4 regions of the Streptomyces sp. RLB3-17 genome follow, and region 4 is predicted to be linked to each of the others. Evidence: riboswitches for the same ligand, from Rfam matches in the RefSeq annotation. Region 4 holds a riboswitch; each other region holds the start of a gene.
What was found. A riboswitch is a leader RNA that binds a small molecule or an ion and turns the genes downstream of it on or off. The one in region 4 is predicted to bind thiamine pyrophosphate.

Region 1: another riboswitch for thiamine pyrophosphate. It lies ahead of FNV62_RS36070 (thiamine ABC transporter substrate binding subunit); the one in region 4 lies ahead of thiC (phosphomethylpyrimidine synthase ThiC).
Region 2: another riboswitch for thiamine pyrophosphate. It lies ahead of FNV62_RS43845 (purine-cytosine permease family protein); the one in region 4 lies ahead of thiC (phosphomethylpyrimidine synthase ThiC).
Region 3: another riboswitch for thiamine pyrophosphate. It lies ahead of thiO (glycine oxidase ThiO); the one in region 4 lies ahead of thiC (phosphomethylpyrimidine synthase ThiC).

Annotation. Positions count from the first base shown of each region.
Region 1 is NZ_CP041610.2:7,966,333-7,973,369, forward strand. It holds gene pyrH (UMP kinase) at 1-608, shown strand, start outside; gene frr (ribosome recycling factor) at 779-1,336, shown strand; gene FNV62_RS36055 (phosphatidate cytidylyltransferase) at 1,336-2,466, shown strand; gene FNV62_RS36060 (DUF6479 family protein) at 2,568-2,933, opposite strand; gene rlmN (23S rRNA (adenine(2503)-C(2))-methyltransferase RlmN) at 3,151-4,257, shown strand; TPP riboswitch at 4,283-4,401, shown strand; gene FNV62_RS36070 (thiamine ABC transporter substrate binding subunit) at 4,484-5,557, shown strand; gene FNV62_RS36075 (ABC transporter permease) at 5,593-7,037, shown strand, end outside.
Region 2 is NZ_CP041610.2:9,750,251-9,757,287, forward strand. It holds gene FNV62_RS43830 (alanine racemase) at 1-621, shown strand, start outside; gene FNV62_RS43835 (intradiol ring-cleavage dioxygenase) at 638-1,549, shown strand; gene FNV62_RS43840 (maleylacetate reductase) at 1,555-2,646, shown strand; TPP riboswitch at 2,720-2,814, shown strand; gene FNV62_RS43845 (purine-cytosine permease family protein) at 2,804-4,207, shown strand; gene thiD (bifunctional hydroxymethylpyrimidine kinase/phosphomethylpyrimidine kinase) at 4,251-5,057, shown strand; gene FNV62_RS43855 (NAD(P)H-binding protein) at 5,068-5,931, opposite strand; gene FNV62_RS43860 (TetR/AcrR family transcriptional regulator) at 6,020-6,727, shown strand; gene FNV62_RS43865 (SCO0607 family lipoprotein) at 6,882-7,037, shown strand, end outside.
Region 3 is NZ_CP041610.2:3,554,317-3,561,353, reverse strand. It holds gene FNV62_RS16505 (deoxyribonuclease IV) at 1-385, opposite strand, end outside; gene pknB (Stk1 family PASTA domain-containing Ser/Thr kinase) at 513-2,471, opposite strand; gene FNV62_RS16495 (thiazole synthase) at 2,730-3,524, opposite strand; gene thiS (sulfur carrier protein ThiS) at 3,528-3,728, opposite strand; gene thiO (glycine oxidase ThiO) at 3,725-4,930, opposite strand; TPP riboswitch at 4,928-5,039, opposite strand; gene FNV62_RS16480 (hypothetical protein) at 5,092-5,442, shown strand; gene FNV62_RS16475 (NAD(P)/FAD-dependent oxidoreductase) at 5,475-6,713, shown strand; gene FNV62_RS16470 (Rv2175c family DNA-binding protein) at 6,795-7,037, shown strand, end outside.
Region 4 is NZ_CP041610.2:5,763,347-5,770,383, reverse strand. It holds gene FNV62_RS26200 (DUF5326 family protein) at 74-286, shown strand; gene FNV62_RS26195 (IclR family transcriptional regulator) at 656-1,420, shown strand; gene FNV62_RS26190 (SsgA family sporulation/cell division regulator) at 1,521-1,958, shown strand; gene FNV62_RS26185 (YibE/F family protein) at 2,017-3,603, opposite strand; TPP riboswitch at 3,675-3,852, shown strand; gene thiC (phosphomethylpyrimidine synthase ThiC) at 3,845-5,674, shown strand; gene FNV62_RS26175 (VWA domain-containing protein) at 5,771-7,037, shown strand, end outside.

The sequences.
Region 1 (7,037 bases), 2.2 Mb from region 4:
GCGGCGGCGCCCAGATCGCCGTCGTCATCGGCGGCGGCAACTTCTTCCGCGGCGCCGAGCTCCAGCAGCGCGGCATGGACCGGGCCCGGTCCGACTACATGGGCATGCTCGGCACGGTCATGAACTGCCTCGCCCTCCAGGACTTCCTGGAGAAGGAAGGCATCGACAGCCGTGTGCAGACCGCCATCACCATGGGCCAGGTCGCCGAGCCGTACATCCCGCTGCGCGCCGTACGGCACCTGGAGAAGGGCCGTGTGGTCATCTTCGGCGCCGGTATGGGCATGCCGTACTTCTCCACCGACACCACCGCCGCCCAGCGCGCCCTGGAGATCGACGCCGAGGCCCTGCTGATGGGCAAGAACGGCGTGGACGGGGTCTACGACTCCGACCCCAAGACCAACCCCGAGGCCGTCAAGTTCGACTCGCTCGGCTACGGCGAGGTCATCACGCGCGACCTCAAGGTCGCCGACATGACCGCCATCACGCTGTGCCGCGACAACAAGCTGCCGATCCTGGTCTTCGAGCTCCTGGCGGAGGGCAATATCGCTCGGGCCGTCAAGGGTGAGAAGATCGGCACACTCGTGGGTGACCAAAGCGGCCGGGCCTGACCGGGACCGACCTCGGCCGGGGACAAGTCCGGGCCGAGGATGGACCCTGACCGGGGGATGGACAATGTCCTGCCGGTCCGGAACCGTGCAGGAATAAGACGCGACGCAGCCGGCCGCCACCCCGACGAGGAGCAGCTGCCGGGCCTACTCAAGACACGCAGGAGCAAGTGGTGATCGAAGAGACCCTCCTCGAGGCCGAGGAGAAGATGGAGAAGGCCGTCGTGGTCGCCAAGGAGGACTTCGCCGCGATCCGCACCGGCCGTGCGCACCCGGCGATGTTCAACAAGATCGTGGCCGACTACTACGGCGCGCTGACGCCGATCAACCAGCTGGCCTCGTTCTCGGTGCCGGAGCCGCGCATGGCCGTGGTGACCCCGTTCGACAAGAGCGCGATGCGCAACATCGAGCAGGCGATCCGCGACTCCGACCTGGGCGTCAACCCGAGCAACGACGGCAACATCATCCGAGTGGTGTTCCCCGAGCTGACCGAGGAGCGCCGCAAGGACTACATCAAGGTCGCCAAGACCAAGGGCGAGGACGCCAAGGTGTCCATCCGCTCGGTCCGCCGCAAGGCCAAGGACGCCATCGACAAGCTGATCAAGGACGGCGAGGTCGGCGAGGACGAGGGCCGTCGCGCGGAGAAGGAACTCGACGACACCACCGCGAAGTACGTCGCTCAGGTGGACGAGCTCCTGAAGCACAAGGAAGCGGAGCTGCTCGAGGTCTGATGAACGACTCTTCCTGGGGGGCGCCGCCACAAGCCGGGTACTGGGGGCCGTCCGAGCAGGGGCCTGTCCAGGGGGCAGCCCCGGCGGGTCCCGCATACGATGCGCATAACGCGCAGCAGACTCGCCCCATGCCCATCGTGCCCGACGTACCCGCACATGGCGGAGACCAGGATGACGACCGGGGGGCCGCTCGGCTGAGCGGCCCCCTGTTCCGCGACGACACCCCGTCGGCGGGATCCCTCGGGGCCCCGTCGCAGAAGCCGCAGGAGCCCATGCCCAGCCCCGTCCCACAGCCCGCGCCCGCACCGCAGAAGAAGAGTGCGGGACGCGATCTGGGTGCCGCGATAGGGGTCGGCGTCGGGCTCGGCGCGGTGATCGTCGCGTCGTTGTTCGTCGTCAAGGCCGTGTTCGTCGGGGTCATAGCGGTCGCCGTGGTGGTGGGCCTGTGGGAGCTCACGTCACGGCTCGAGGAGCGCAAGGGCATCAAGGCGCCGCTCGTCCCGCTCGCGGTGGGCGGTGCGGCGATGGTCGTCTCCGGCTACGTCCGGGGCGCCGAGGGCGCGTGGGTGGCGATGGCGCTCACCGCGCTGGCGGTCCTGGTCTGGCGGATGACGGAACCGCCCGAGGGCTATCTCAAGGACGTCACGGCCGGCGTCTTCGCGGCCTTCTACGTACCGTTCCTGGCGACGTTCGTGGCCATGATGCTGACCGCCGACGACGGTCCCCGCCGCGTCCTGACGTTCCTGCTGCTGACGGTCGTCAGCGACACGGGCGCGTACGCGATCGGCTGGCGCTTCGGCAAGCACAAGCTGGCGCCGCGCATCAGCCCCGGCAAGACCCGTGAGGGCCTGTTCGGTGCGGTCACCTTCGCGATGGTCGGGGGCGCGCTGTGCATGCAGTACCTGATCGAGGACGGCACGTGGTGGCAGGGGCTGATCCTGGGCTTCGCGGTCGCGGCCACCGCCACGCTCGGCGACCTCGGCGAGTCCATGATCAAGCGGGACCTGGGCATCAAGGACATGGGCACCCTGTTGCCGGGCCACGGCGGGATCATGGACCGGCTGGACTCGCTCCTGCCGACGGCGCCGGTGGTCTGGCTGCTGCTGGTGCTCTTCGTGGGATCCGGCTGACCTGCGCGCATGCTACTGAGGGGCTCGTCGTCCACAGGACGGCGGGCCCCTTTTCGTCGGGCGGCCGGACGACTTCTCGCCGGGTGGCCGACGGCCCCGGGTCAGTGGTGACCCAGTCCACCGCTGCCGAACGAGCCGCTGCCGCCGTCGTGCCAGCGCTCGCGCTTCTGCGACGGGCTCGTACGGGTCGACATGTGGGTCAGCTCGTACGGGGTGAGAGCGTGCTGGCCCTTGGCCACCTTGGGTACCTCGGCGGGCTCCCGGACCTCCCGCATCTCGCGGACCGGACCCCCCTGCGGTACATGCGGCTGTTCCTCGGCGCGTGGCAGACGCGGTGCGCGGGTCCGCATACGGCAGCTCAGCCAGAAGCTGCCGCCCAGGAGTGTGATGAGTGCCACGGCGATCAAGAACAGCGCGAGGCTGATCAGACCGCTGGGCTCCGCCAAATACATCGATGCAGTACTCATATAAGGCAAATACCCTCAAATTCCCCAACGAACCGACCGCCCCGACAGCCACCTCGACCACGCCGACAGCCGCCCCGACCGCGCCGGACGCCTGGCCGGACGCGTGATCAGACGAAAGCCTCTGTCCTCGGCGGAATGTGGATCTGATCGCAAGGGCGGACCCCTGCCCGGCTCGCGGCCCAGGTCACGCAATTCGATCTGCGACACTGGTATGGCCATGCCTAAGCCCGGAGAACTCACATTCGTCGCCCCCCGCGGAGCCAAGAAGCCGCCGCGGCACCTCGCCGACCTCACGCCCGCCGAGCGCAAAGAGGCGGTTGCCGCGATCGGTGAGAAGCCGTTTCGCGCCAAGCAGCTCTCGCAGCACTACTTCGCGCGGTACGCGCACGACCCCGCGGAGTGGACGGACATCCCGGCCGCCGCGCGCGGCAAGCTCCAGGAGGCGCTGCTTCCCGAGCTGATGACGGTCGTGCGGCATCTGTCGACCGACCAGGACACCACGCGCAAGACGCTGTGGCGCCTGTTCGACGGCACACTCGTCGAGTCCGTGCTGATGCGCTACCCGGACCGCGTGACCATGTGCATCAGCTCGCAGGCGGGCTGCGGGATGAACTGTCCGTTCTGCGCCACCGGACAGGCCGGCCTGGACCGGAACCTGTCCACGGGCGAGATCGTGCACCAGATCGTGGACGGGATGCGGGCGCTCAGGGACGGCGAGATCCCGGGTGGCCCGGCGCGGCTGAGCAACATCGTCTTCATGGGCATGGGTGAGCCGCTCGCCAACTACAAGCGGGTCGTGGGCGCCATCCGCGCGCTCACCGACCCCGAGCCGGACGGGCTCGGGCTCTCGCAGCGCGGGATCACCGTGTCGACGGTCGGGCTGGTGCCCGCCATCCACCGGTTCTCCGACGAGGGCTTCAAGTGCCGCCTCGCGATCTCGCTGCACGCCCCGGACGACGAGCTGCGCGACACCCTCGTCCCCGTCAACACGCGGTGGAAGGTGCGCGAGGTGCTGGACGCCGGCTGGGAGTACGCGGCCAAGTCCGGGCGTCGGCTGTCCATCGAGTACGCCCTCATCCGGGACATCAACGACCAGGCATGGCGTGGTGACCGGCTCGGGCGGCTGCTCAGGGGCAAGCCCGTGCACGTCAACCTCATCCCGCTGAACCCGACACCGGGTTCGAAGTGGACCGCCTCGCGGCCCGAGGACGAGAAGGCGTTCGTCGAGGCGATCGCGGCTCACGGGGTGCCGGTGACCGTCCGGGACACCCGGGGCCAGGAGATCGACGGAGCCTGTGGTCAGCTCGCCGCCACCGAGCGGTAATGTGGCGAGGTCCAACCACATCTTCATATTCCGACAGGGGAGCGCCACAGCGCTGAGAGTGCGGTAGCCGGAGCACCGGTGGACCGCAGACCCTCTGAACCTTGCCCAGGTCATTCTGGGTAGGAAGTTCGGGCATCACTCAAGCTGTTGCGCCCTGCCCGGGAACCTTCCGAGGATCCCGGGCAGGGCCGCGTCTCTTCCTGGTCATCCCAGGAGGAATTCAGTGATCACCAAGAGGACGACCACGGCCGTCGTCATCGGACTGGGCCTCGTCACGCTGTCCGCGTGCGGGTCCTCCGACAGCGCCGGTGCCGGGGACTCCAAGACCGTCACGCTCGTCAGCCACGACTCGTGGGCCGTGTCGAAGAGCGTGCTGGAGGACTTCGAGAAGCAGTCCGGGTACAAGGTCAGGGTCCTCAAGGACGGCGACGCCGGGCAGGCCGTCAACAAGGCCATCCTCACCAAGGACAACCCGCAGGGCGACGTCTTCTTCGGCGTCGACAACACCCTGCTGTCCCGCGCGCTCGACAACGGGCTGTTCCAGTCGTACGAGGCCAAGGGCTCCGACCAGATCGTCCAGCAGTACCGGATCGACCAGGACAGGCACCGGGTCACGCCCATCGACTCCGGTGACATCTGCGTCAACTACGACAAGGCCTACTTCAGCAAGCACAAACTGGCCCCGCCGGCTTCCTTCGACGACCTGATCAAGCCCGCGTACAAGAACCTCCTCGTCACCGAGAACGCGGCCACGTCCTCGCCCGGCCTCGGCTTCCTGCTCGGGACCGCCGCGAGGTACGGGGACGACGGCTGGCCGGACTACTGGAAGAAGCTCAAGGCCAACGGCGTGAAGGTGGTCGACGGCTGGGAGCAGGCCTACAACGACGAGTTCTCCGGGTCCGCGGGTGGCAAGAAGGCCAAGGCCGACCGGCCGCTGGTCGTCTCGTACGCCTCCTCCCCGCCCGCCGAGGTGATCTACGCGAACCCGAAGCCGAAGACCGCGCCGACCGGGGTCGCGAGCGGCACCTGCTTCCGCCAGGTCGAGTACGCGGGGCTGCTGAGCAACGCGAAGAACACGAAGGGCGGCAAGGCGCTTCTCGACTTCCTCATCGGCGTCAAGTTCCAGGACGACATGCCGCTGAACATGTTCGTGTACCCGGTCCGCGAGACCGCCCAGGTGCCCGAGGAGTTCGTGAAGTTCGGCCCGCAGGCCAAGGACCCCGAGACCCTGGCGCCCGCCAAGATCGCCGACAACCGTGACCAGTGGGTCAAGTCGTGGACCTCGCTCGTACTGAAGTAGCGCCTCGAAGGAGCCGCAAGGAGAGCGCGACGCGGATGGGGCTGATGGCCCTGCCCGTCGCGTTCTTCGCCGTCTTCTTCGCCTATCCCGTCACCGCGATCGTCGCCCGTGGCCTCAAGACCGACGGGGCCTGGCGGTTCGGACGGATCGGTGAGGTGCTCGCTCAGTCCGACATCCGGCACGTCCTGTGGTTCACCACCTGGCAGGCATTCGCCTCCACGGCGCTCACGCTGCTGATCGCGCTCCCCGGCGCGTATGTCTTCGCGCGCTTCGATTTCAGGGGCAAGCAGGTGCTGCGGGCGGTGGTGACCGTCCCGTTCGTACTGCCGACGGTCGTGGTCGGTACGGCGTTCCTGGCCCTGGTGGGCCGGGGCGGACTCCTCGACCAGCTGTGGGGCGTACGGCTGGACACCACCGTCTGGGCGATTCTGCTCGCGCACGTCTTCTTCAACTACGCGGTGGTCGTACGGACCGTCGGCGGGCTCTGGTCGCAGCTCGACCCGCGTCAGGAGGAGGCCGCGCGGATGCTGGGTGCCTCGCGGTTCGCGGCCTGGCGCAAGGTGACGCTGCCGGCGCTGAGCCCGGCCGTGGCCGCCGCCGCGCTGATGGTCTTCCTGTTCACCTTCACCTCGTTCGGTGTGGTGCAGATCCTCGGCGGCCCGACCTTCTCCACCCTCGAGGTCGAGATCTACCGGCAGACCTCGGAGATCTTCGACCTCGCGACCGCGGCGGTGCTGACGATCGTCCAGTTCGTGGCGGTCGGCGCGATCCTCGCCGTGCACGCCTGGACCGTACGCCGCCGGGAGACCGCCCTGCGCCTGGTGGCTCCGGAGGCGACCGTGCGCAGGCCGCGCGGTGCCGGCCAGTGGGCGCTGCTGGGCGGAGTCCTGGCGAGCATCCTCGTTCTTCTCGTCCTGCCGCTCGGGGTACTGGTCCAGCGGTCCCTGGACGCACCCGGCGGCTACGGATTCGCGTACTACAAGGCGTTGACCTCGGCCGACAGCGGCATCTTCCTGGTGGCGCCGATCGCGGCGATCGGCAACTCGCTGGAGTACGCGCTGGCCGCCACTGCCATCGCCGTCGTGATCGGCGGTCTGGCGGCCGCCGCGCTCACCCTCCCCCAGTCTCGGCATCGCTCGACCGGGGGGACCTCCATGACCGGGCGTCTCGTGCGGGGGTTCGACGCGCTGCTGATGCTGCCGCTCGGCGTGTCCGCCGTGACCGTCGGGTTCGGCTTCCTGATCGCGCTCGACGAACCGCCGCTGGATCTGCGCTCCTCCTGGATCCTCGTGCCGCTCGCGCAGGCTCTGGTGGGCGTCCCCTTCGTCGTACGCACCATGCTGCCGGTGCTGCGGGCGGTGGACGGACGGCTCCGGGAGGCCGCCGCCGTCCTCGGAGCCTCGCCCTGGCGGGTGTGGCGGGAGGTCGATCTGCCGATGGTGCGGCGGGCGCTGTTGATCGCGGCGGGGTTCGCCTTCGC
Region 2 (7,037 bases), 4.0 Mb from region 4:
GTGGCCGAGAGCGTCGTCGCCTGGACGGCGGAACTCGCCGCGCGCCACGGCCTGCGCCTCACCGAGGTGAACGTCGGGGGCGGCATGGCGGTGGACTACGAGCACCCCGAACGCCGTTTCGACTGGCAGTCGTACGGCGAGGGACTCGCCCGACTCGTCGCCGCGCACCCGGAACTGACCCTGAGCATCGAGCCCGGTCGCGCGCTGACCGCTTACTGCGGCTGGTACGCGAGCGAGGTGCTGGACGTCGAGCACGGCGCGAGCGAGGACTTCGCCGTCGTCCGCGGTGGCGGGGTGAACCTGCGCACCTCGGAGTCCAGGAGGCCCGACCAGCCGTGGCCCGACCAGCCCTGGTCCGTACTCGAGGTGGACGTGTGGCCCTACTCCTGGCCGCGGCCCGTGGTGCGCCGCGAACGGGTCACGCTCACCGGCCAGTTGAGCACCTCCAGGGACATCCTGGTCCGGGACGTGCGGGCGCCCGGGCTGCGGGCCGGCGACCGTGTGGTGTTCTCCCTCGCGGGTGCCTACACCTCGTCCGTGCCCCACCGGGCGTTCGCCAGGTTTCCCGAGCCCGGCTTCCACTTCGTGGACCCGGGCACCGACGGCGACCAGTCCCGATAGCACCACGAGGAGCGGCATGACAGACGAACCGAACCGTTCGACGGCGACCGATGCCACGACCGATGCCACGACCGACTTCGCGCACGGCATCACCGACGCCGTCGTCGACAGCCTGCGGGGCACGGCCGATCCGCGGCTGCGAGAACTGCTCACCGCGCTCACCCGTCATCTGCACGACTTCGTGCGCGAGACGGAGCCGACGATGGCGGAATGGGAACGCGCGATCGGATTCCTGACCGCGACCGGGCAACAGTGCACCGACACCCGTCAGGAGTTCATCCTGCTGTCGGACGTGCTCGGCGTCTCCATGCTCGTGGAGACGCTGGGCGGCCACCGCGACCCGGGTGCCACCGAGTCGACGGTCCTCGGCCCGTTCCACCTGACCAGATCGCCCATCCGCGCACTCGGCGCGAACATCGACCTGGTGAGCAGGGGCGAGCCGTGCGTGGTCAGCGGCCGGGTACTGGGCAAGGGCGGCACCCCGCTGCCGGGCGCGGTCCTCGACGTGTGGCAGGCCGACTCCGAGGGCTACTACGACGTACAGCAGCCGGACGTCCAGCCGGCCGGCAACGGGCGGGGACTGTTCACGGCCGACGCCGAGGGCCGCTTCTGGTTCCGCACCTGCGTACCGAGCCCGTACCCGATCCCCACCGACGGCCCGGTCGGCGAACTGCTGCGCGCCACGGCCCGGCACCCCTACCGCCCCGCCCACATCCACTTCATCGCCTCGGCCGAGGGCCACGCCCCGGTCACCACACACATCTTCGTCGCGGGCAGCGACTACCTGGACTCCGACGCGGTGTTCGCGGTCAAGAAGACCCTGGTACAGGACTTCACGGAGACCGACGACCCGTCCCTGGCACGGGAGTTCGGCGTCCCGAACCCGTTCCGCCACGCCCGCTTCGACCTCGTACTCGAACCGGAATGAGCACCATGACCGACAGGAACACCCCGCTCGACTTCTCGTACGAGACCCAGCCCGCGCGGATCGTCTTCCGGCCCGGCGCCGCCGTCTCCGCGACCCCCGACGAGGCCGCCAGGCTCGGGCTGCGCAGGGTGCTGGTGGTCTGCGGCAGCAGGGGGGAGGGCACGGCACGCGCGGTCGCGGACGCCCTGGGCGGGGCCTGCGCGGGGCTGTACGCCGGGGCCCGGATGCACGTACCCGTCGAGGTCGCCGACCGGGCCGTCGAGGCGGCGCGCGCGGCCGGCGCCGACGGGTGTGTCGCGGTCGGCGGCGGCTCGGCGATCGGCCTGGGCAAGGCGATCGCGCTGCGCACCGGCCTGCCCCTGATCGCCGTGCCCTCCACCTACTCCGGATCCGAGATGACCCCGGTCTGGGGACTCACCGAGCACGGCGCCAAGCGCACCGGACGCGACCCCGCCGTCCAGCCCCGCAGCGTCGTCTACGACCCCGAACTCACCCTCTCGCTCCCCGTCCCCCTCACCGTCACCAGCGGCGTCAACGCGCTCGCCCACGCCGTCGAGGCCCTCTACGCGCCCGACGCCTCGCCCCTCGTCTCGCTCATGGCCGAGGAGGGCGTACGGGCGATGACGCAGGCCCTGCCGCTGGTGGCCGCCGCCCCCGACGACCTCGACGCGCGCGGCCGGGCCCTCTACGGCGCCTGGCTCTGCGGCGCCTGTCTCGGCGCCACCACCATGGGCCTGCACCACAAGCTGTGCCACGTCCTCGGCGGGACCTTCGGCCTGCCGCACGCCGAGACGCACACGGTGGTCCTCCCGTACGCCCTCGCCTACAACGCCCCCGCCGCGCCCCGGGCCGTCACGGCGCTCTCGCGCGCCCTGGGCGGCGCCGACGACGTCCCCCATGCCCTGTGGGCCCTGGCCGGAAGCCTCGGCGCCCCCCGGGGCCTCGCCGAACTCGGCCTCAAGGAGACCGACCTGGCGGTGGCCGCCGAGCAGGCCGCCGGGCAGCCGTATCCGAACCCGCGCGAGGTCACCGTGGACGGTGTACTGGCCCTGCTGACTGCGGCGTACCAGGGCCGGGAACCGAGCGTCGACGCGTAGCCACGGGCCGTACGGCCCGCGCGGACCCCCTCCCCCTGGGGCAGACCACGCCCGCCGGGCTATCCTGAGCGCCGAACCGGACACGGGGTGCCCCGCACGAGGGCTGAGATCACACCCGTCGAACCTGAACCAGTTAGGACTGGCGGAGGGATGTCTCATGTCGTTGCCGTATGCCCGTAACGCTCGCGGTGAGGTGGCCGTCGGAGGCCCGCAGGGCGTATTCGACGGGCGGATGCCCACCGCCCCGGGGGACCTGCACGTCGAGGCGCGCGGAATCGCCCCGGTCCCGGAGGACCACCGCTACGGCGGCCCCGGCCGCCTGTTCACCGTGTGGTTCGCCCCCAACCTGACCATGACCGGCGTGTTCACCGGCACCGTCGGCATCGCGCTCGGCCTGGACTTCTCCACCGCGCTCGTCGCCGTCGTGCTGGGCACCCTCCTGGGGGCGGTACCGACCGCGTACCTCGGCACCTGGGGGAGCCAGACCGGCGCCGGACAACTGCCGCTCGCCCGCCTCGCGTTCGGCCGGGCGGTGGTCGTCCCCGGTGCCCTGCAGTGGCTGTCGTCCATCGCCTGGGACGCGCTGATCGGCCTCTTCGGCGGAGACGCGCTGGCCCAGCTGTGCGGCTGGCCGTTCTGGCTGGGCGTGCTCGTCATGATGGCGGCGCAGGGGGCGCTCGGCGTCCTCGGCTACGAGGTGATCCACCGGCTCCAGACCGTGATGACCTTCGCTCTCGCCGCCGCGTTCGTGGCCCTGACCGTGAAGCTCCTGAGCGGCGCCCACACCACCCCCGCCGCCACCGCGCACGGCGCCGACCGGGCCGGGGCCTTCGTCCTGACCTGCACGATCGCGCTCAGCCTCGCGCTGTCATGGGCGCCGTACGCGAGCGACTTCAGCCGCTATCTGCCGCGTACGGCGTCCCGCCCGCGCATGTTCTGGTACACCCTGGCCGGCATCGGCGTGTCCTTCGTGGCCGTCCAGGCCCTCGGACTGTGGGGCGCGGCCGTCTTCACCGACCAGACCGCCCGCGGCGTCGACACCCTGCTCGGCGGCGGCGCCCTCGGCGCGTTCGGCCTGCTCGCCGTGGCGCTCGCCGCGCTGAGCAGCAACGCCATGAACGACTACAGCGGCTCGCTCGCCCTGCAGACCATGGGCGTACGGCTGCCGCGCCCGGCCGCCGCCGCGCTGGCCGCCCTCCTCGGCTTCCCGCTCGTGCTGTGGATGCACGCCGCCGACACCACGGCCCGCTTCCAGAACGTCCTGCTGTTCGTCGGCTACTGGATTCCCGGGTTCGTCGCGATCGTCGCCGTCGACTGGCTCGCCCGGGCCAGGGCCCGCGGCGGCGCACCCGTCGACCTGGCCGCCGAGAGCGCCCGCCCGCGTCCGTGGTGGCCCGCGCTCGTGGCGTTCGCCGCCGCGTTCGCCGCCGCGGTGCCGTTCATGAGCACCAGCCTGTACGTCGGCCCGGTCGCGCACGCCCTGCACGGCGCCGACACCGCCTACGGCGTGGCGTTCCTCGCGGCCCTGCTGGTCTACGCCCCGCTGCGCCTGCGCCGCTGACCCCGCCCCCCTCTCACCCCCTTCGTACGGAGTGACACCCACCATGTCCGCGAACACGCCGACCACCCCGCCCCGTGTCCTGACCATCGCCGGATCGGACTCCGGGGGCGGCGCCGGCATCCAGGCCGACCTGAAGACCATGCTCGCGCTGGGCGCGCACGGGATGAGCGTGCTCACCGCCGTCACCGCGCAGAACTCCCTCGGCGTGCAGGGAGCCTGGGAGCTTCCCGCCGAGGCGGTGCGCGCGCAGTACCGCAGTGTCGTGGACGACATCGGTGTGCAGGCCGTGAAGACCGGCATGCTCGCCTCGCCCCTGCTCGTCGAGACCGTCGCCGAACTGCTCTCGGACGTCGGCGCGCCCGTGGTGGTGGACCCGGTGAGCGTCTCCAAGCACGGCGACCGGCTGCTGGCGGACGACGCGCTGGACGCCGTACGGACCGCCCTGCTGCCGCTCGCGACGGTCGCCACCCCGAATCTCGACGAGACCGCCGAGCTGACCGGGATCAAGGCCACCGGCGAGCGTGACATGTGCCGGGCCGCGGAACAGTTGCTGTCGTACGGGCCCCGCTGGGTCCTGGTGAAGGGCGGCCACCTGCCCGGCGAGGCCGTCGACCTGCTGACCGACGGCACCGAACAACACTGGTTCCGGGCCCCGCGCCACGACAACCGCCATACGCACGGCACCGGTTGCACCCTGGCCTCGGCCATCGCGGTGGGGCTGGCGCAGGGGCGGGCGGTGCCGGAGGCGGTGCGGCTGGCGAAGGAGTACGTCACCGGCGCGATCGCCGCGGGATTCGCCCTGGGCGCGGGCCTCGGACCGGTCGACCACGGCTGGCGGACGCGCGCCTGAAGGTCCGACGTCAGCCGGTCGGCGTAATCGTTGTCCTCAGGAATTCCGCCAGAGCCGTGGTGGGTCGGCCGAGCAGGCGGCCCAGCGTGGGGTCGACCGGCGTGAACTGTCCCTGCCGGCTCGCGGCGAACAGGCCGAGGAGCAGGTCGGCGCCGGCCGCGGGCAGACCGCGGGCGAGCAGGCTCGCGCGGTAGTCGGCGTCGGAGACGACCACCCGGCGGACTTCGCGGCCCGTGAGCCGCGTGGCGATCGCCGCGATGTCGGCCAGGTCGAGCGCCTCGGGGCCGGTGAGCGCCGGTGTCGTCCCGTCGAGGCCCTCGCCGGTGAGCGCGAGCGCCGCCGCCTCGGCGAGGTCGGCGTGGGCCGTCCAGGCGACCGGTCCGTCCTCCGGCGCGGCCAGTTCGCCCGTCTCGAGCGCGTGGCCCAGCAGCATCGCGGCTGAGGAGGCGTAGAAGCCGTTGCGCAGTGAGGTGAAGGGGACCCCGGACTCCCGGAGCGCCGCCTCGGTCGCGGCGTGGTCGCGCATCGGAGCGAAGGGAGAGGACGGGTTCGAGCCCATGTGGCTGGTGTAGAGGATGCGCTCGGCTCCGGCTGCCGCCGCGGCCTCGACGGCGGTGCGGTGATGGTGCACGGCGTCCGCGCCGGTGCTGTCCGTCGACACGACGAGGACCTGCCGGGCGCCCTCGAAGGCGTCCGCGAGGCTCGCGGGGTCACCGAAGTCGCCCCGGCGGACGCGCACGCCCCGGTCTTCGAGCTCTCGTGCCTTCTCCGGGTCGCGCACACTGACGCCGATCCGCTGGGAGGGGACGCGCTCCAGCAGCCGCTCGGTGATCAGCCGGCCGAGTCCGCCGTTGGCTCCGGTGATGATGATCATGACAACCTCTTCCTGTTTCCATCGATAACGCAATGACGGTATCACTGGAAATTCTCGGCGGTAACAGAATTCTGTTATCGTCGGAATCATGGAGAGCGAGGACGTCACCGCGGCGGACGGGCACCGTGAACGCATCGTCGCGGCCGCCGCCCGGCTGCTGGCCGAAGGCGGGCCGGACGCGGTCTCGACCCGGGCGGTGAGCGCCGCGGCGGGCGTGCAGCCGCCGACCATCTACCGGCTCTTCGGCGACAAAGAGGGCCTGCTCGACGCGGTCGTCGCCGACGGCTTCACCGCGTACCTGACCAGCAAGACCGCCCGGAAGCCCACCGATGACCCGGTCGAGGACCTTCGAGCCGGCTGGGATCTGCACGTAGGCCTCGGCCTGGCCAACCCGGCGCTGTACACCCTGATGTACGGCCGGTACCGCCCCGGTGCGCCCTCGCCCGCGGCGCTCGCCGCCTTCGAGGTCCTCGCCGAGCACATCCGGCGCATCGCCGAGGCGGGTCGGCTGCGCGTCCCCGAGGACCGCGCCGCGGACCTCGTCCACGCGGCCGGCTGCGGTACGACGCTCACGCTCATCGCCACCCCCGAGGACCGCCGGGACCCGGAGCTGTCCCGCACCGCCCGCGAGGCGGTCGTCGCGGCGATCGCCACGGAGGCCCCTGTCGCGCCCGCACCCGGGCCCGTGGTGGCCGCCGTCACCCTCCGGGCCGTACTCCCGCAGACCGACGCCCTGACGGCGCCGGAACGCGGCCTCATGGAGGAATGGCTCAACCGAATCGCCGATGCGGGCTGAGGGTGGCTCGGCTGGGTGGGGTCGGCCGCTTCCCCCGTGCCTACGTGGAATCGGGTACGACGGCCCACCGCATCCGAGTACGCGTACTCATGGTCGATTTCCTTGTCTCGCGCAGGCTGGTCCCACAAGCCGTCCAGGGGGAGCCATCGTGCGTATGACAAGCCGAGTTCACCGACCGTCGTCCGTGATCAGCGGGGGCCCGGCGCGGTCCGCCCTGGGCCTCGCGCTGGCCTGCGTGACCCTCGCGATGCTGACCGGCTGCTCCACCGAGGACGCGAGCTGCGGCGGTGGCGAGTACCCGGTCATGACG
Region 3 (7,037 bases), 2.2 Mb from region 4:
GCCTCAGGGCGACGGACCGCTCCCGGCCTCCCGTGGCGCTCCCCGTGTGCACGACCACGCCGAGCGCCCCGATCTCCCGGCCCCGCCGCAGCGAGTGCCGCAGCGACTCCACGGACTTCTCGACCGTCGCCTCGGTGTGCGAGCCGAAGTTGATCAGATAGGGGGCGTGGACGTACGCGGGTATCGACTCGGCGGCGCAGGCCGCCCGGAACTCCTCGTCCTGGCGGGGACTGCCGACGGGCGTCGCCCAGCCGCGCGGGTTGGCGACGAAGACCTGGACGGTCTCGGCGCCCATCTCGCGCGCGTAGGTCAGGCCGACGGAGCTGAGGCCGCCGGCCACGGGGACATGGCCGCCGACGGGGTTGCGGAGCTGCTTGCTGGTCACGCCCTTCAGGGTGTCACGCGCTCCCGGACGGCCCGTCGGCGGACCTCACTGCCGTGGATCTGAGAGTCGCCGTGGCCTCGGCATTGTCGAGGCCACGGCAACGCCGTGGCCTCAGCGCCGCTGTGGTTCAGCGGATCACGATGGAGATCGTCGACCCCTTGGGCGCGGTCTTGCCGCCCTCCACCGACTGGCTCTTGACGTGGTCCCCGAAGAGCCCGAGCAGCCCGCGGTCCTCGTTGACCTGGAAGCCGGCGTCCTCCAGCGTCTTCTTCGCGTCGTCCACGGTGGCGCCCACCACGTCCGGCACCGAGACCATCTCGGGGCCCTTGGAGACGGTCAGCGTGACGGTGTCGCCCCCGGCGACCTGGCTGCCCGCCTTCGGCGACTGCTGGGCGATCTGGCCCTGGTCGAACTCCGAGTTGACCTGCTGGGTGGCGATCTTCACCTTCAGGCCCGCCTGCTCCAGCTCCGAGGTGGCGTCAGCGACGGACGCGCCCGTGACGTCCGCGACCTCCACCGGGCTGCCCTTGCTGACGGTGAGGGCGATGGCCGAACCGGCGTGCCGCTCCGTGCCCGCGCCCGGATCCGAACTGATCACGAAGCCCTTGGGAACGTCCTGGCTGAACTCCCGGGTGACCATGCCCGCGGCGAGCCCGTCCCCCTTCAGGACCTCCCGCGCCTTGAACAGCGCGAGTCCCGTCAGGTCGGGCACCTTCACCGTCTCCGGCCCGTTGGAGATGGTCAGTGTGACGGAGTCGTTGTCCCGGATGCGGGCGCCGGGCGCCGGGTCGCTGCTGATCACAGTGCCGCGCTTCACGGTGTCGCTGTAGGCGTGCTTGATCTGCCCGACGTCGAGACCGGCGTGCTCGATCCGCGTCCTGGCCTGCGCCTCGGTCTTCGCCAGCAGCAGCGGGACCTTGGTGAACTGGCCGGAATTGATGTACCAGACGCCCGCGCCGAGCCCGAGCACCAGCACGACCGCGGCGATGATCGCGAACATGCCGCGCCGGGGCCGTGAGCCGCGCCGCGGGGGAGCGGGCGGTCCGGACTCGAACCGGCTGGTCTGCTCGAACCGACTGGTCCGGTTCACCGGGTCGCCGGCGTCGCCGCCGTCCTCGTGGCCCTCGTTCACCGGCAGCAGGCGGGGCACGGACAGCGAGCGCGGGATCACGCTCGTACGGTCGCCCGCGTTGTCGTGTCCCACGGCGAGCGCCTGCGGGGGTATGGCGTCGAGCTGCTCGGCGGTGAGACCGGCCCGCGCCTGGAGGACCTGGCCGAGCAGCGCCACCGCGTCGTGCGGGCGCACCTCGGGGTTGCGGGCGGTCGCCGCGGCGACCAGCTCGTCCAGGGCGTACGGCATTCCGGGCACGGCGGCCGAGGGCGGCGGCACATCCGCGTGCAGGTGCTGGTAGAGCACCTGGGCGGGGGAGTCCCCGGAATGCGGCTTGCCGCCGGTGAGCATCTCGTAGAGGACGACCCCGCAGGCGTAGACGTCGACGCGGGTGTCCGCGGTGCCGTGCTCGATCTGTTCGGGGGCGAGGTACGACACGGTGCCGAGGACGGACCCTGTCGTGTTCGTGACGGTGTCCACGGCCCGGACGAGGCCGAAGTCGGCCACCTTGACCCGCCCGTCGTCCCCTATCAGGACGTTCTCCGGCTTCATGTCGCGGTGCACGAACCCGGCGCGGTGCGCGGCGCCGAGCGCGGCGAGCACCGGCTCCAGGACGTCCAGGGCGGCCCGCGGTTGCAGCGCCCCCCGCTCGCGCAGCACGTCACGCAGGGTGCAGCCGGCGACGTACTCCATGGCCAGGTAGACGTACGACCCGTCCGCGCCCTGGTCGAAGACCTGCACCACGTTGGGGTGCGCGAGCCGGGCCACCGACTTGGCCTCCCGGATGAACCGCTCGACGAACGAGCCGTCGGCGGCCAGCGTCGGGTGCATCACCTTGAGCGCGAGCACGCGGTCGAGGCGGGTGTCCAGGGCCCGGTAGACCGTGGCCATCCCGCCGACCGCGATCCGTGCGTCGACGCGGTAGCGGCCGTCGAGCACTTGCCCGACAAGCGGGTCCTGAAGGGTCGTATCCACGCAGGCGAGTCTACGAGCCGCCACTGTCACCCCCACCCTTCCGGCCAATTCCGGAGCGGGACTGCAGCCGACCTGTGACGGATCTCGCACGCCAGATCGATCCGGTCCACATGTCGTGCACAGGGAAGGTAAGGCAGCCTGCCCCGCCACCCCCCCAGCCGCCAACGGCGCCCCGCCCCCACAGGCGACCCCCACTTTCCAGCCGACTGGAAACGGACGGAGCGCGGGCGGGAGAAACAACACACCGGCGCCGGGCGCCTAGAAAGCAGGACGCTCAGGGTCCAACCGCGCCAGCCCCTCCGCAGGAGACGACGCGGAGGCGAAGTGCCGCCGAGGAATCCGCCCCGCACGCCAGGCGAGCCGCCCGGCTTCCACCGCGTGCTTCATGCCCTCGGCCATCAGCACCGGCTCCTGCGCCCGGGTCACGGCCGACGCCAGCATGACGCCCGCACACCCCAGCTCCATCGCGAACGCCGCATCCGACGCCGTACCGGCCCCCGCGTCCAGAATCACCGGCACACGCGCGTGCTCCACGATCAGCTGGAAGTTGTGCGGGTTGCGGATGCCGAGACCGGACCCGATGGGCGACCCGAGCGGCATGACCGCCGCGCACCCCACGTCCTCCAGCTTCCGCGCGAGCACAGGATCGTCGTTGGTGTACGGCAGCACGGTGAACCCGTCGTCGACCAGCGTCTCGGCGGCGTCCAGCAACTCGATCGGATCCGGCAGCAGGGTCCGCTCGTCGGCGATGACCTCCAGCTTGATCAGCTCCGTACCGAGCGCTTCCCGCGCGAGCCGCGCGGTCAGCACGGCCTCGCCCGCGGTGAAACACCCCGCCGTGTTCGGCAGCACCCGGATGCCCAGCTTGTCGAGCACGGACAGCACCGAGCCGTGCGCCGAGGGATTCACCCGCCGCATCGCGACCGTCGTCAGCTCCGTGCCGGACGCCACGAGCGACCGCTCCAGGACGTCGAGGCTGGGCGCACCCCCCGTACCCATGATCAGCCGGGACGAGAAGGACGTACCTGCGAGGACAAACGGATCGTCGGCCATGGTTCAGCCTCCTTGGACTGCGGTGAGGACTTCGACGCGGTCTCCCTCGGAGAGGGCCGTGGACGACCACCGCGTGCGCGGGACGACGGTTTCGTTGAGCGCGGCGGCGACGCCGGAGGGCGCGACGGTGAGGGTGGCGACGAGCGTGTCGAGGGCCGTGTCGGCGGCGACGAGCCGTCGCTCTCCGTTGACGAAGATGTTCATACGGTCTGCTCCGTGAGTGCGGTGCTGAAGCGCCCGGGGGCGAAGGGGCGGGCCTCTTCCGGGAGCTCGCCGGTGGTCAGGACGTGCGCCATGGCGTCCCCGGTGACGGGCGTGAGCAGGACGCCGTTGCGGTAGTGCCCGGTGGCCAGCAGCAGCCCGTCGAGCGCGGTCGGGCCGAGCAGCGGCGCGTTGTCGGGCGACCCGGGCCGCAGGCCCGCGCGCGTCTCGGTGAGCGGCAGCTCGGTGATCCCGGGCACCAGCTCGTGGGCGTCGCGCAGCAGCTCGTAGACCCCGCCCGCGGTCACCGTCGTGTCCCAGCCCAGCTCCTCGCTGGTGGCGCCCACGACGAGCTCACCGTTCTCCCGCGGCACCAGATAGACCTGGCTGCCGCGCACCACGGCCCGCACGGTCCGGCTTAGGAACGGCGCGTACCGCTTCGGCACGGTCAGCCGCAGCACCTGACCCTTCACGGGCCGTACGGGCGGCAGTACGTCGGCGGGCACGCCCGGGAGCTTTCCGCTGAGGCTCCCCGCGGCGAGCACCACCTGCCCCGCCGCCAGCTGTTCGCCGCCCGTCGTGACGACCCCGGCGGCCCGGTCCCGTACGACGGTCAGGCGCTCCGCCCATGTCCGGTGGAACTCCACTCCGGCCCGCTCGCACGCCGTGACCAGGGCCTTCGCGAGCCGACGCGGGTCGATCTGGTGGTCGCCGTCGACCCGCAGCCCGCCGCGCACGCCCGGCGCGAGCATGGGCTCCAGACGGCGGCACTCCCGGCCGCTGAGCCACTCCGATTCGAGCCCCGAGCGGTGTTGCAAGGCGTGCAGTTCGCGCAGGTGGGCCCGGTCGTCGGCGTCCATGGCGACGGCCAGAGTGCCGCACCGGCGGTAGCCGAGGTCCTGGCCGCTCGCCTCGGTGAGTTCGGCGGCGAAGTCGGGATAGCGGCGTGCGGAGGCGAGGTTCAGGCCCAGCAGGGTCTGCTCGCCGTAGTGCAGCTCGGTGACGGCGGCGAGCATTCCGGCGGCCACCCGTGCCGCCCCGCCGCCCGGCTCGGGGTCCACGACCGCGACCGTGAACCCGCGCTGCGCGGCCCGCCAGGCGGTCACGAGACCGATGATCCCGCCCCCGATGACGAGGACGTCTGACACACGTGCGTCCGATGACGGCGCATCCGAGGAACGTGCAGGTGTACGCGTAGGCGACATGGGCGTCCAGCCCCTCCCTTCGCCGGCATGACCCGGATCAGGTTCGTACGGTCGGAGGCCGCCAGCCTCCCTCTCAGCCCGGTGCGTCCGGGCTCCCGCGAGTGCTTTACGTTGGCCACCCTAGCCCGCTGCCGTATGTCTCAGTAAGGGAGCCTCCGTCCATGGCCCGTACGCTCGACGGCCTGGTCCTCGCCCCGGTCGCCGACCAGGCCCCCGGGCAGGTCGGTACACGCACCCGGTTCACCTACCACGAGAAGGACGGCGAGATCTGGGCCGAGTACGCGGGCGGGGACGTCGTACGCGGTCACCTCGTGGGGACGCGGGAGGGCGACCGCCTCGACTTCCGGTACGTGCAGCTGAAACACGACGGCAGCACCTCGTCGGGCCACTGCGTGTCCGTGGTCGTGGAGCTGCCCGACGGACGGTTGCGCCTGGAGGAGACCTGGGCGTGGGAGTCCCAGGACGGGAGCGGTACGAGCGTTGTGGAACAGGTCACTGCGCACGTCCCCTGACTGACAGATTGTCAGTTGTCTATGGTGATCAGGTGAGCGAGCAGACGCGGGCACAGGTGCGGGCGCAGGGGCGTACGGCACGGCGGGTCGTCATCGTGGGCGCGGGCATGGCCGGCGTACAGACGGCGGTCGCCCTGCGGGAACAGGGCTTCACCGGGGATGTGACGCTGATCGGCGCCGAGCCGCACCAGCCCTACGACCGGCCACCCCTGTCCAAGGCGGTGCTGCTCGGCAAGGCCGAGGGCTCCGCCTTCGACATCGACTTCGAGGCGCTGGACATCGAACTGCGGCTCGGCTGCGAGGCCCTGGGCCTGCGGCCCGCGGACCACGAGCTGGACACCGAGGCGGGACCGGTGCCCTACGACGTCCTGGTCCTCGCGACCGGCGCGGAACCGATCCAGCTGCCGGGCTCGGAGGGCGTTCCCGGCGTCCATCTGCTGCGGACCCTGGACGACGCCGAGCGGCTGCGCCCCGTGCTCGCCCAGCAGCACGACATCGTGGTCGTCGGGGCGGGCTGGATCGGTGCGGAGTTCGCGACGGCGGCACGTGAGGCCGGGTGCGCGGTCACGGTCGTCGAGGCCGCCGACCGGCCGCTGGCCGGCGCGCTGCCCGCGGAGGTGGCCGCGCCGATGACCGCCTGGTACACGGACAGCGGCGCGTCGCTGCGCACCCACGCGCGCGTGGAGCGCGTCGAGCCCGGCGCGGTGGTCCTTGACGACGGCACGCGGGTGCCGGCGGGCGCCGTGGTCGTCGGCATCGGCGCGCGCCCCGCCACTGCCTGGCTGGCCGGCTCCGGCATCGAGCTCGGCGCCCACCGCGAAGTGGTCGCCGACAGCCACCTGCGCACCTCCGTGCCGGACGTCTACGCGGTCGGCGACTGCGCCTCCTTCCCGTCGGGCCGCTACGAGGAGCGCCTCCTCGTCCACCACTGGGACAACGCCCTCCAGGCGCCGCGCACGGTCGCGGCGAACATCATCGGCGAGGCCCCGGTGGCGTACGACCCGGTCCCGTACTTCTGGTCCGAGCAGTTCGGCCGCTTCGTCCAGTACGTCGGCCATCACGCCCCCGCCGATACGACCGTCTGGCGGGGCGACCCGTCGGGCGCGGCCTGGACGGTGTGCTGGCTCCGCGAGAGCCGCCTCGTCGCCCTGCTGGCCGTGGGGCGTCCCCGTGACCTGGCCCAGGGCCGCCGCCTGATCGAGGCGGGCATGCCCATGAACCCGGACATCCTGGCCGACCCGTCCCGCCCCCTGAAGGACGCCACGGCATGACCGCCCGGTTTCCGTCGCCCGGACGGCGGTCCGGGGGGCGCTCGGGTACCGAGTGTCAGTCCGGGATGGCAGGCTTGTCCCGTGACCGAGATTGACGCAAAGATCGATGCTCTCGTCCCCGCCTGGCTCACCCTCCCCGACATCGCCGAACAGCTCGGCGTCGAGGTGACCCGCGTCCGGCAGTTGGTCAAGGAGGGCCAGCTGATCGCCGTACGCCGTGGTGAGAACCGCGCGCTGCACGTCCCCGCCGCCTTCATCGACGGGAACGAGCAGAAGGTCGTCAAGGGCCTGACCGGCACCTTGACGCTCCTGCGGGACGACGGC
Region 4 (7,037 bases):
AGGACATCACAGAACCCGGAATCAGAGTCCCGGACTTGGGGCCACGGGCGCAGAGAGGCTAAGGACAAGGGCGATGCGAGAGATCTTCGGCGGGATGCCGTGGTGGGTGAAGTGGATCGCGGTGCCGGTCATCGCTCTGGTCGTGTTCGGCACGGTGATAGTCAGCGTGCTCAGTGTGTTGATCGGCCTGCTTTTCAAGGTCCTGATCTTCGTCGCCCTCGTCGGCGGATTGATCTACGTGGTACGCAAGTTCATGTCGAGTTCGTCGTCGCGCAGCGACTGGTGAGACTCAACCGGGTGAGTAACGGGTAACGGGCAGGTCAGGAAAGGGAACTCAAGGTTCCCTCGGCCGAGGGAAGTTTCCGGCGAGGCCGTCTGCATGCGGTGATGGGCGGTTACAGTCCGGAATTCGACGCGGGGACGACCCCCGCGAGCAGCGCACAGCCCCCTCCCGTGTTTCCCCGCACGGGCGGTTCCCCTCGCGCTCCGGGAGTGCCCCTTGGCCACGGTTGACACCGCACCCGCACAATCACCCGCCCCACCCCTGCAGCGGTCCAGCGCTTCCGCGGGGACACGTCTCCCGCCCGCCCAACCGCGCACCTCACCCGCGGAGGCGCGCACCCCCCTGCCGGACGCGCGCACTCCCCTGGAAGCCGTGTCATCGGAGCCGCATCCCACGACGCTGATCGGCTCCGTGCAGCGGGCGATGCGTCTCCTGGAGGCCGTTGCCGCGCGCCAGCACGGCGCCCCGGCGAAGCAGCTCGCCCGGGAGGCCGGGCTCGCGCTGCCGACGGCCTACCACCTGCTGCGGACCCTGGTCCACGAGGGCTATCTGTGCCGTGACAAGGGGCTGTTCTTCCTCGGTGAGGCCGCCGAGCGGTTGGGCAGCAGCGGAGCGCAGCAGAAACGTCGCAGCACGGTGAGCGAGACGCTCGCCCAGTGGCGCGATTCGATCGGTGCGCCCGTGTACTACGCGGTCTACCGTGACGGCGAGATCGAGGTCGTGTGTGTCGCCGACACGCCAGGGAATCCGGCGGTGGAGGAGTGGGCGGACTTCCGGGAGACCGGACACGCCCATGCGATCGGCCAGTGTCTGCTGTCCCAGCTCGACGAGAAGGCCCGCCGGGATCATCTCGACCGCTACCCCGTGCAGTCGATCACTCCCTATACGGTGCGTGACAACGTCAGTCTGCTGCGGCGGCTGGAGCGGACGGGGCGGATGGAGCCCGTCATCGAGCGCCAGGAGTACGCGCTGGGCACGGTCTGTGCGGCCCTTCCCATCACGGTCGGCACGACTGCCGCCGCAATGGCCTTTTCTCTCCCTCTTCACCAGGCCGATCGACTGCTGCCCGCGGCGCGGCAATTGCAAGGTGAGATCGGCAGACTGCTGGGGACACTCGCGATCTCTATCAGTATCTGAAAACTCACTCCTTGTGATCTCGCATGCACGTTGAGCAATATTTCAGCAGAGTCAGGGGGATGATTCCTGGCCGGTCGACGGCAAAACGACGGGGTAGGCGATGCGCGAGTCGGTACAGGCAGAGGTCATGATGAGCTTCCTCGTTTCGGAGGAGCTCTCTTTCCGCATTCCGGTGGAGCTGCGCTACGAGACCTGTGATCCCTACGCCGTGCGGCTGACCTTCCACTTGCCCGGCGACGCGCCTGTGACCTGGGCGTTCGGGCGGGAGTTGCTGATCGACGGCGTGGGACGGCCGTGCGGTGACGGGGATGTGCACATCGCGCCCGCCGACCCGGAGGCGTTCGGTGAGGTGCTGATCCGGCTCCAGGTGGGGGGCGACCACGCGCTGTTCCGGTCCGGGGCGGCGCCGCTCGTGGCCTTCCTCGACCGCACGGACAAGCTGGTGCCGCTGGGGCAGGAGCGTTCCCTCGCGGACTTCGACGCCCACCTCGACGAGGCGCTGGACCGCATCCTGGCGGAGGAGCAGAGCACGGGCTGAAGCCTCCAGTCCCCCAAGCGGAGTGCGCTTCCTCACGCGACGCGGGCGTGGGGAGGCTTCAGCGCTTGCGGCGACGACCCTTCCCGCCGCGTGCCGGCGCCCTGCTCTCGACAGGCTCCGTGGCGGCGGCCGGGACTGCCGGACGGTCCGCGGAGACCACCAGGGCGGCCAGCAGCGTGGTCACCGGCACCGAGGCGACCAGGCCGATCGAGCCGACCAGGGTGCGCACGATCTCTTCGGCGACCAGTTCGCTGTTGGCGACCGTGCCCACGCTGCTCTGCGCGATCGAGAAGAGCAGCAGCAGGGGAAGCGCGGCACCCGCGTACGCCAGGACGAGCGTGTTGACGACCGATGCGATGTGGTCACGGCCGATCCGGATTCCCGCGCGGTACAGATCGCGCCAGCCCATCGTCGGGCTGGCCTCGTGCAGCTCCCAGACCGCCGAGGTCTGCGTCACCGTCACATCGTCGAGCACACCGAGCGAACCGATGATGACGCCCGCGAGCAGCAGACCGCTCATGTCGATGGACGGATACAGGCCGTGGATCAGACCGGTGTTGTCGTCCGTGTTGCCGGTCAGCGCCGCCCAGCCGATGAACTCCGAGCCGAGGATGCCGATCAGCACCAGGGAGAGCAGGGTGCCGAGCACCGCCACCGACGTACGGGCCGAGAGGCCGTGGCACATGTAGAGCGCGATCAGCATGATCGCGCTCGCCCCGACCACGGCCACGACCAGCGGATTCGAGCCCTGCAGGATCGCGGGCAGGATGAAGAAGGTCAGGATCACGAAGCTGATGGCCAGGGCGACCAGCGCCATGACACCGCGCATCCGGCCCACCACCACGACGGCCAGCGCGAAGATCCCGGCGAGCAGCGCCATCGGGAACTTCCGGTTCACATCGGTGACCGAGTACTGCAGGTCCCTGGGCGCGGAGGGCTCGTACGCGGCCACGACCTTCTCGCCCTCGTGCAACTGTCGTGACTGGTCGGGCTGGATGATCTCCGTGAACGTACGGCCCTTGTCCTTGCCGGTGTCGATCCGGATCGTCGCCTTCTTGCAGTCGCCCGTCGCCTGTTGCTGCGCGGAGGAGCCCTCGGCGGTGGACGTGTTGCCGGTCGGGGTCTCCCCCGACGCGTTCACGGACTTGCAGCTGACCTTGTCGACCTTGGTGACCGTGGCCTGCTGGGTCTGCCGGTCGAAGCCGACGCCGGTGCGCTCGTGGGAAGGGGCGCCACCGGGCCAGAGCACCGCGAGACCCACGACGACCGCGGCGGCGAAGGGGATCAGAATGGCCGCGATGACCTTGCGCAGATGCTTGGAGACGGGCGTGGCGGGCCCATGGCTGTGACTGTGCGAGTGCCCGGATCCGTGTCCGTCCCCAGATCCGTGCCCGTCGCCACGGCCGTGCCCGTTCCCCGGCCCAGGTCCGTTCCCAGACCCAGACCCATGTCCGTGTCGGTCCCCTGGGCCGTGCCCGTGTCCCTCACCCGGTCCGTGCCCATGCCCGCCGCCTGGACCGGGGCCGGGGCCACCGCCCGGCCCGTGTCCGCGGCCGTCTCCGGAGCCAGGTCCATAGCCGTCTCCGGGACCGCGTCGGCGCGGCGGCTCGGACGGCGGGAACGGGGGCTGCTGCGTTGTGGTCACCGACCGATCATCGCAAGAACGGCGAGGGCCCTCTGTTCACCGCGCCAGATATGACGCTAGCGTGGAGTCACCTTTGCACACGCGGGAGCTCGGAGCACCGGGCTGAGAGGGCGCTGACCTCCGTCTTAGCGATGTTTCACGTGGAACGAGTGATGTTTCACAAGGGACGTCGGCAGACGGAATCCGCTGCGTCGACCGCCGAACCTGTTACCGGGTAATGCCGGCGTAGGGAGTAGGTCTCATGACCAACAAGGACGTACGCACGCCTGCCTCCAGCCAGATGGGCGGGGCGCCTGCCACGCCCGAGGGCGAACAGCCGCGGGAGGCCGGGAAGTCCATCGGCTGGCACAAGGGATACGTCGGGGGTTCGCGCCCCGATCTGCGGGTGCCGGTCCGTCAAGTGCACCTCACCAACGGGCAGTCCGTCACGCTGTACGACACCTCCGGCCCGTACACCGATCCGGTCGTTGACACCGACGTACGCAGGGGCCTCGCGCCACTGCGCGAGAACTGGATCATCGCCCGCGGTGACACCGAGGAGTACGCGGGGCGTCCCGTCCGTCCCGAGGACGACGGAATCAAGCACACCTCGCCGCGCGGGGGCCTGCGCAACCTCGACGCGGTCTTCCCGGGGCGGCCACGCCAGCCGCGTCGAGGCCGTCCCGGAGAGGCGGTCACGCAGCTCGCCTACGCCCGGCGGGGCGAGATCACACCCGAGATGGAGTTCGTGGCGGTCCGCGAGAACGTCGACCCCGAGGTCGTACGCGAGGAGATCGCCGCCGGTCGCGCGGTGCTGCCCGCGAACGTCAACCACCCGGAGATCGAGCCGATGATCATCGGCAAGCGGTTCCTGGTGAAGGTCAACGCCAACATCGGCAACTCCGCCGTCACCTCCTCCATCGAGGAGGAGGTCGAGAAGATGACCTGGGCGACCCGCTGGGGCGCGGACACGGTCATGGACCTGTCCACCGGTCGCAATATCCACACCACGCGGGAATGGGTCCTGCGCAACTCCCCCGTCCCCATCGGCACGGTGCCGCTCTACCAGGCTCTGGAGAAGGTGGACGGCCGCGCCGAGGAGCTGACCTGGGAGATCTACAAGGACACGGTCATCGAGCAGGCCGAGCAGGGCGTGGACTACATGACGGTGCACGCGGGCGTGCGGCTGCCGTACGTGCCGCTCACGGCGAACCGCAAGACCGGCATCGTCTCGCGCGGCGGCTCGATCATGGCGGCCTGGTGCCTCGCGCACCACAAGGAATCGTTCCTCTACGAGAACTTCGAGGAACTCTGCGAGATCCTCGCGGCGTACGACGTCACGTACTCGCTCGGCGACGGGCTGCGGCCCGGGTCGATCGCGGACGCCAACGACGCTGCTCAGTTCGCGGAGTTGAGGACGCTCGGGGAACTCAACACGATCGCGAAGCGTTTTCATGTGCAGACGATGATCGAGGGCCCGGGACATGTCCCGATGCACAAGATCAAGGAGAACATCGACCTTCAGCAGGAGATCTGTGATGAAGCTCCGTTCTATACGCTCGGCCCGCTGACGACGGACGTCGCGCCGGCGTACGACCACATCACCTCCGGCATCGGTGCCGCGATGATCGCCTGGTGGGGCACGGCCATGCTCTGCTATGTCACGCCCAAGGAGCACTTGGGCCTGCCCAATCGTGACGACGTCAAGACCGGCGTCATCACCTACAAGATCGCCGCCCACGCAGCCGACCTCGCCAAGGGGCACCCGGGTGCGCAGGAATGGGACGACGCGCTGTCCGACGCCCGCTTCGAGTTCCGGTGGGAGGACCAGTTCAACCTGGCCCTCGACCCGGACACGGCACGGGAGTTCCATGACGAGACCCTGCCGGCCGAGCCCGCCAAGACGGCGCACTTCTGCTCCATGTGCGGCCCGAAGTTCTGCTCGATGAAGATCAGCCAGAGCATCACCGAGCAGTTCGGCGGTACGGCGGCCGCGGGGGCGTCGGCCGAAGAGGTCGCCGAGGGGATGCTGCAGAAGTCCAGGGAGTTCGCCGCCGCCGGCAACCGGGTCTATCTGCCGCTCGCGGACTGAGCCGCACGCACGCGCAGTCGTGCCCGGAGCCGTTCGCGGCGTAGATCCAGCGCAACGAACGGCTCCCGGGCCGGCTTCTCTCGGCAGACTGGGCCCATGACATCGACATCCATGAGCAAGGGCGCCAACCTTCCCGTCGCCGCCGGGGCGGTGCGGGCCGTGCTCGGCTGGAGAGGAGGTGCCGGTGCACCGGACGCGGATGCCTCGGCGCTGCTGCTCGGCCCGGGCGGACGTGTGCGGGACGACGGGGACTTCGTCTTCTACAACCAGCCGCGGCACGCCTCCGGCGCCGTACGGCATCTCGGGAAGCAGCGGGACGGCGCCGCCACGACGGACACCGTCGAGGTGGACCTGCGTGCCCTGGAACCGGAGATCGAGCGGGTCGTCCTGTGCGCCTCGGCCGATGGCGGCACCTTCGGCGGGCTGTCCGGACTGACGCTGCGGCTGCTCGATGCCGGGACCCAGCAGGAGATCGCGCGCTTCGAGATGGAGGCCACGACGGAGACGGCGTTCATCGGGGGCGAGCTGTATCTGCGGGGAGGTCAGTGGAAGTTCCGGGCGGTCGGACAGGGCTATGCGTCCGGGCTGGCCGGTCTCGCCACCGACTTCGGTATCAGCGTGGAGTCCGACGGGGCCGGTGCGCCCGGGCCGGAGCCGACGGTTTCACCCGGGGGCACACCGGCGGTCTCTCCCGCGCTCCCGCCGACTGGCTCACGGACGGCCGCTTCCACCGCTGCGGGCGCCCCGCCGGCGCCCTCGGCACCTCCGGCACCATCAGTGTCCCCGGCTTCCTCCCCGCGTCTCAGCAAGGGCGAGGAACGGTTGCCCGTGGACATGCGCAAGCGGCTCTCGTTGCGCAAGGAGCAGGTGGCGGTCAGTCTGCGGAAGCACGGTGCGGAGGGGGTCACGGCGCGCGTCGTGTTGATCCTCGACGCCTCCGGTTCCATGTCGCTCCTGTACTCCAAGGGCGTCGTGGCCGACGTGGTGGAGCGGATGGCCGCGGTGGCGGCGCAGCTGGACGACGACGGGGTGATGCAGGCGTGGACGTTCGCCTCCCATGCCGCCCGGCTGCCCGACCTGAGTCTGGGCGAGCTGCCCGAGTGGCTGGAGCTCCATGTCCGGGTCGGTGAGCTGAGCCTGTTCCGGCGGAGCAACAAGCCACGGAAGGGCCTGCTGCCGGGGCAGGTGGACATGCGGTCGGTCGGTATCCAGAACGAGGAGCAGAAGGCGATCGCCGAGGTGCGTACGTATGTACGAGAGCATCCGGCTGTCGATCCCACGCTGGTGTTGTTCTTCTCCGACGGAGGTGTCTACCGGAACAAGGCGATCGAGCAGGAGCTGAGGGCCGCGGTGGAGGAGCCGA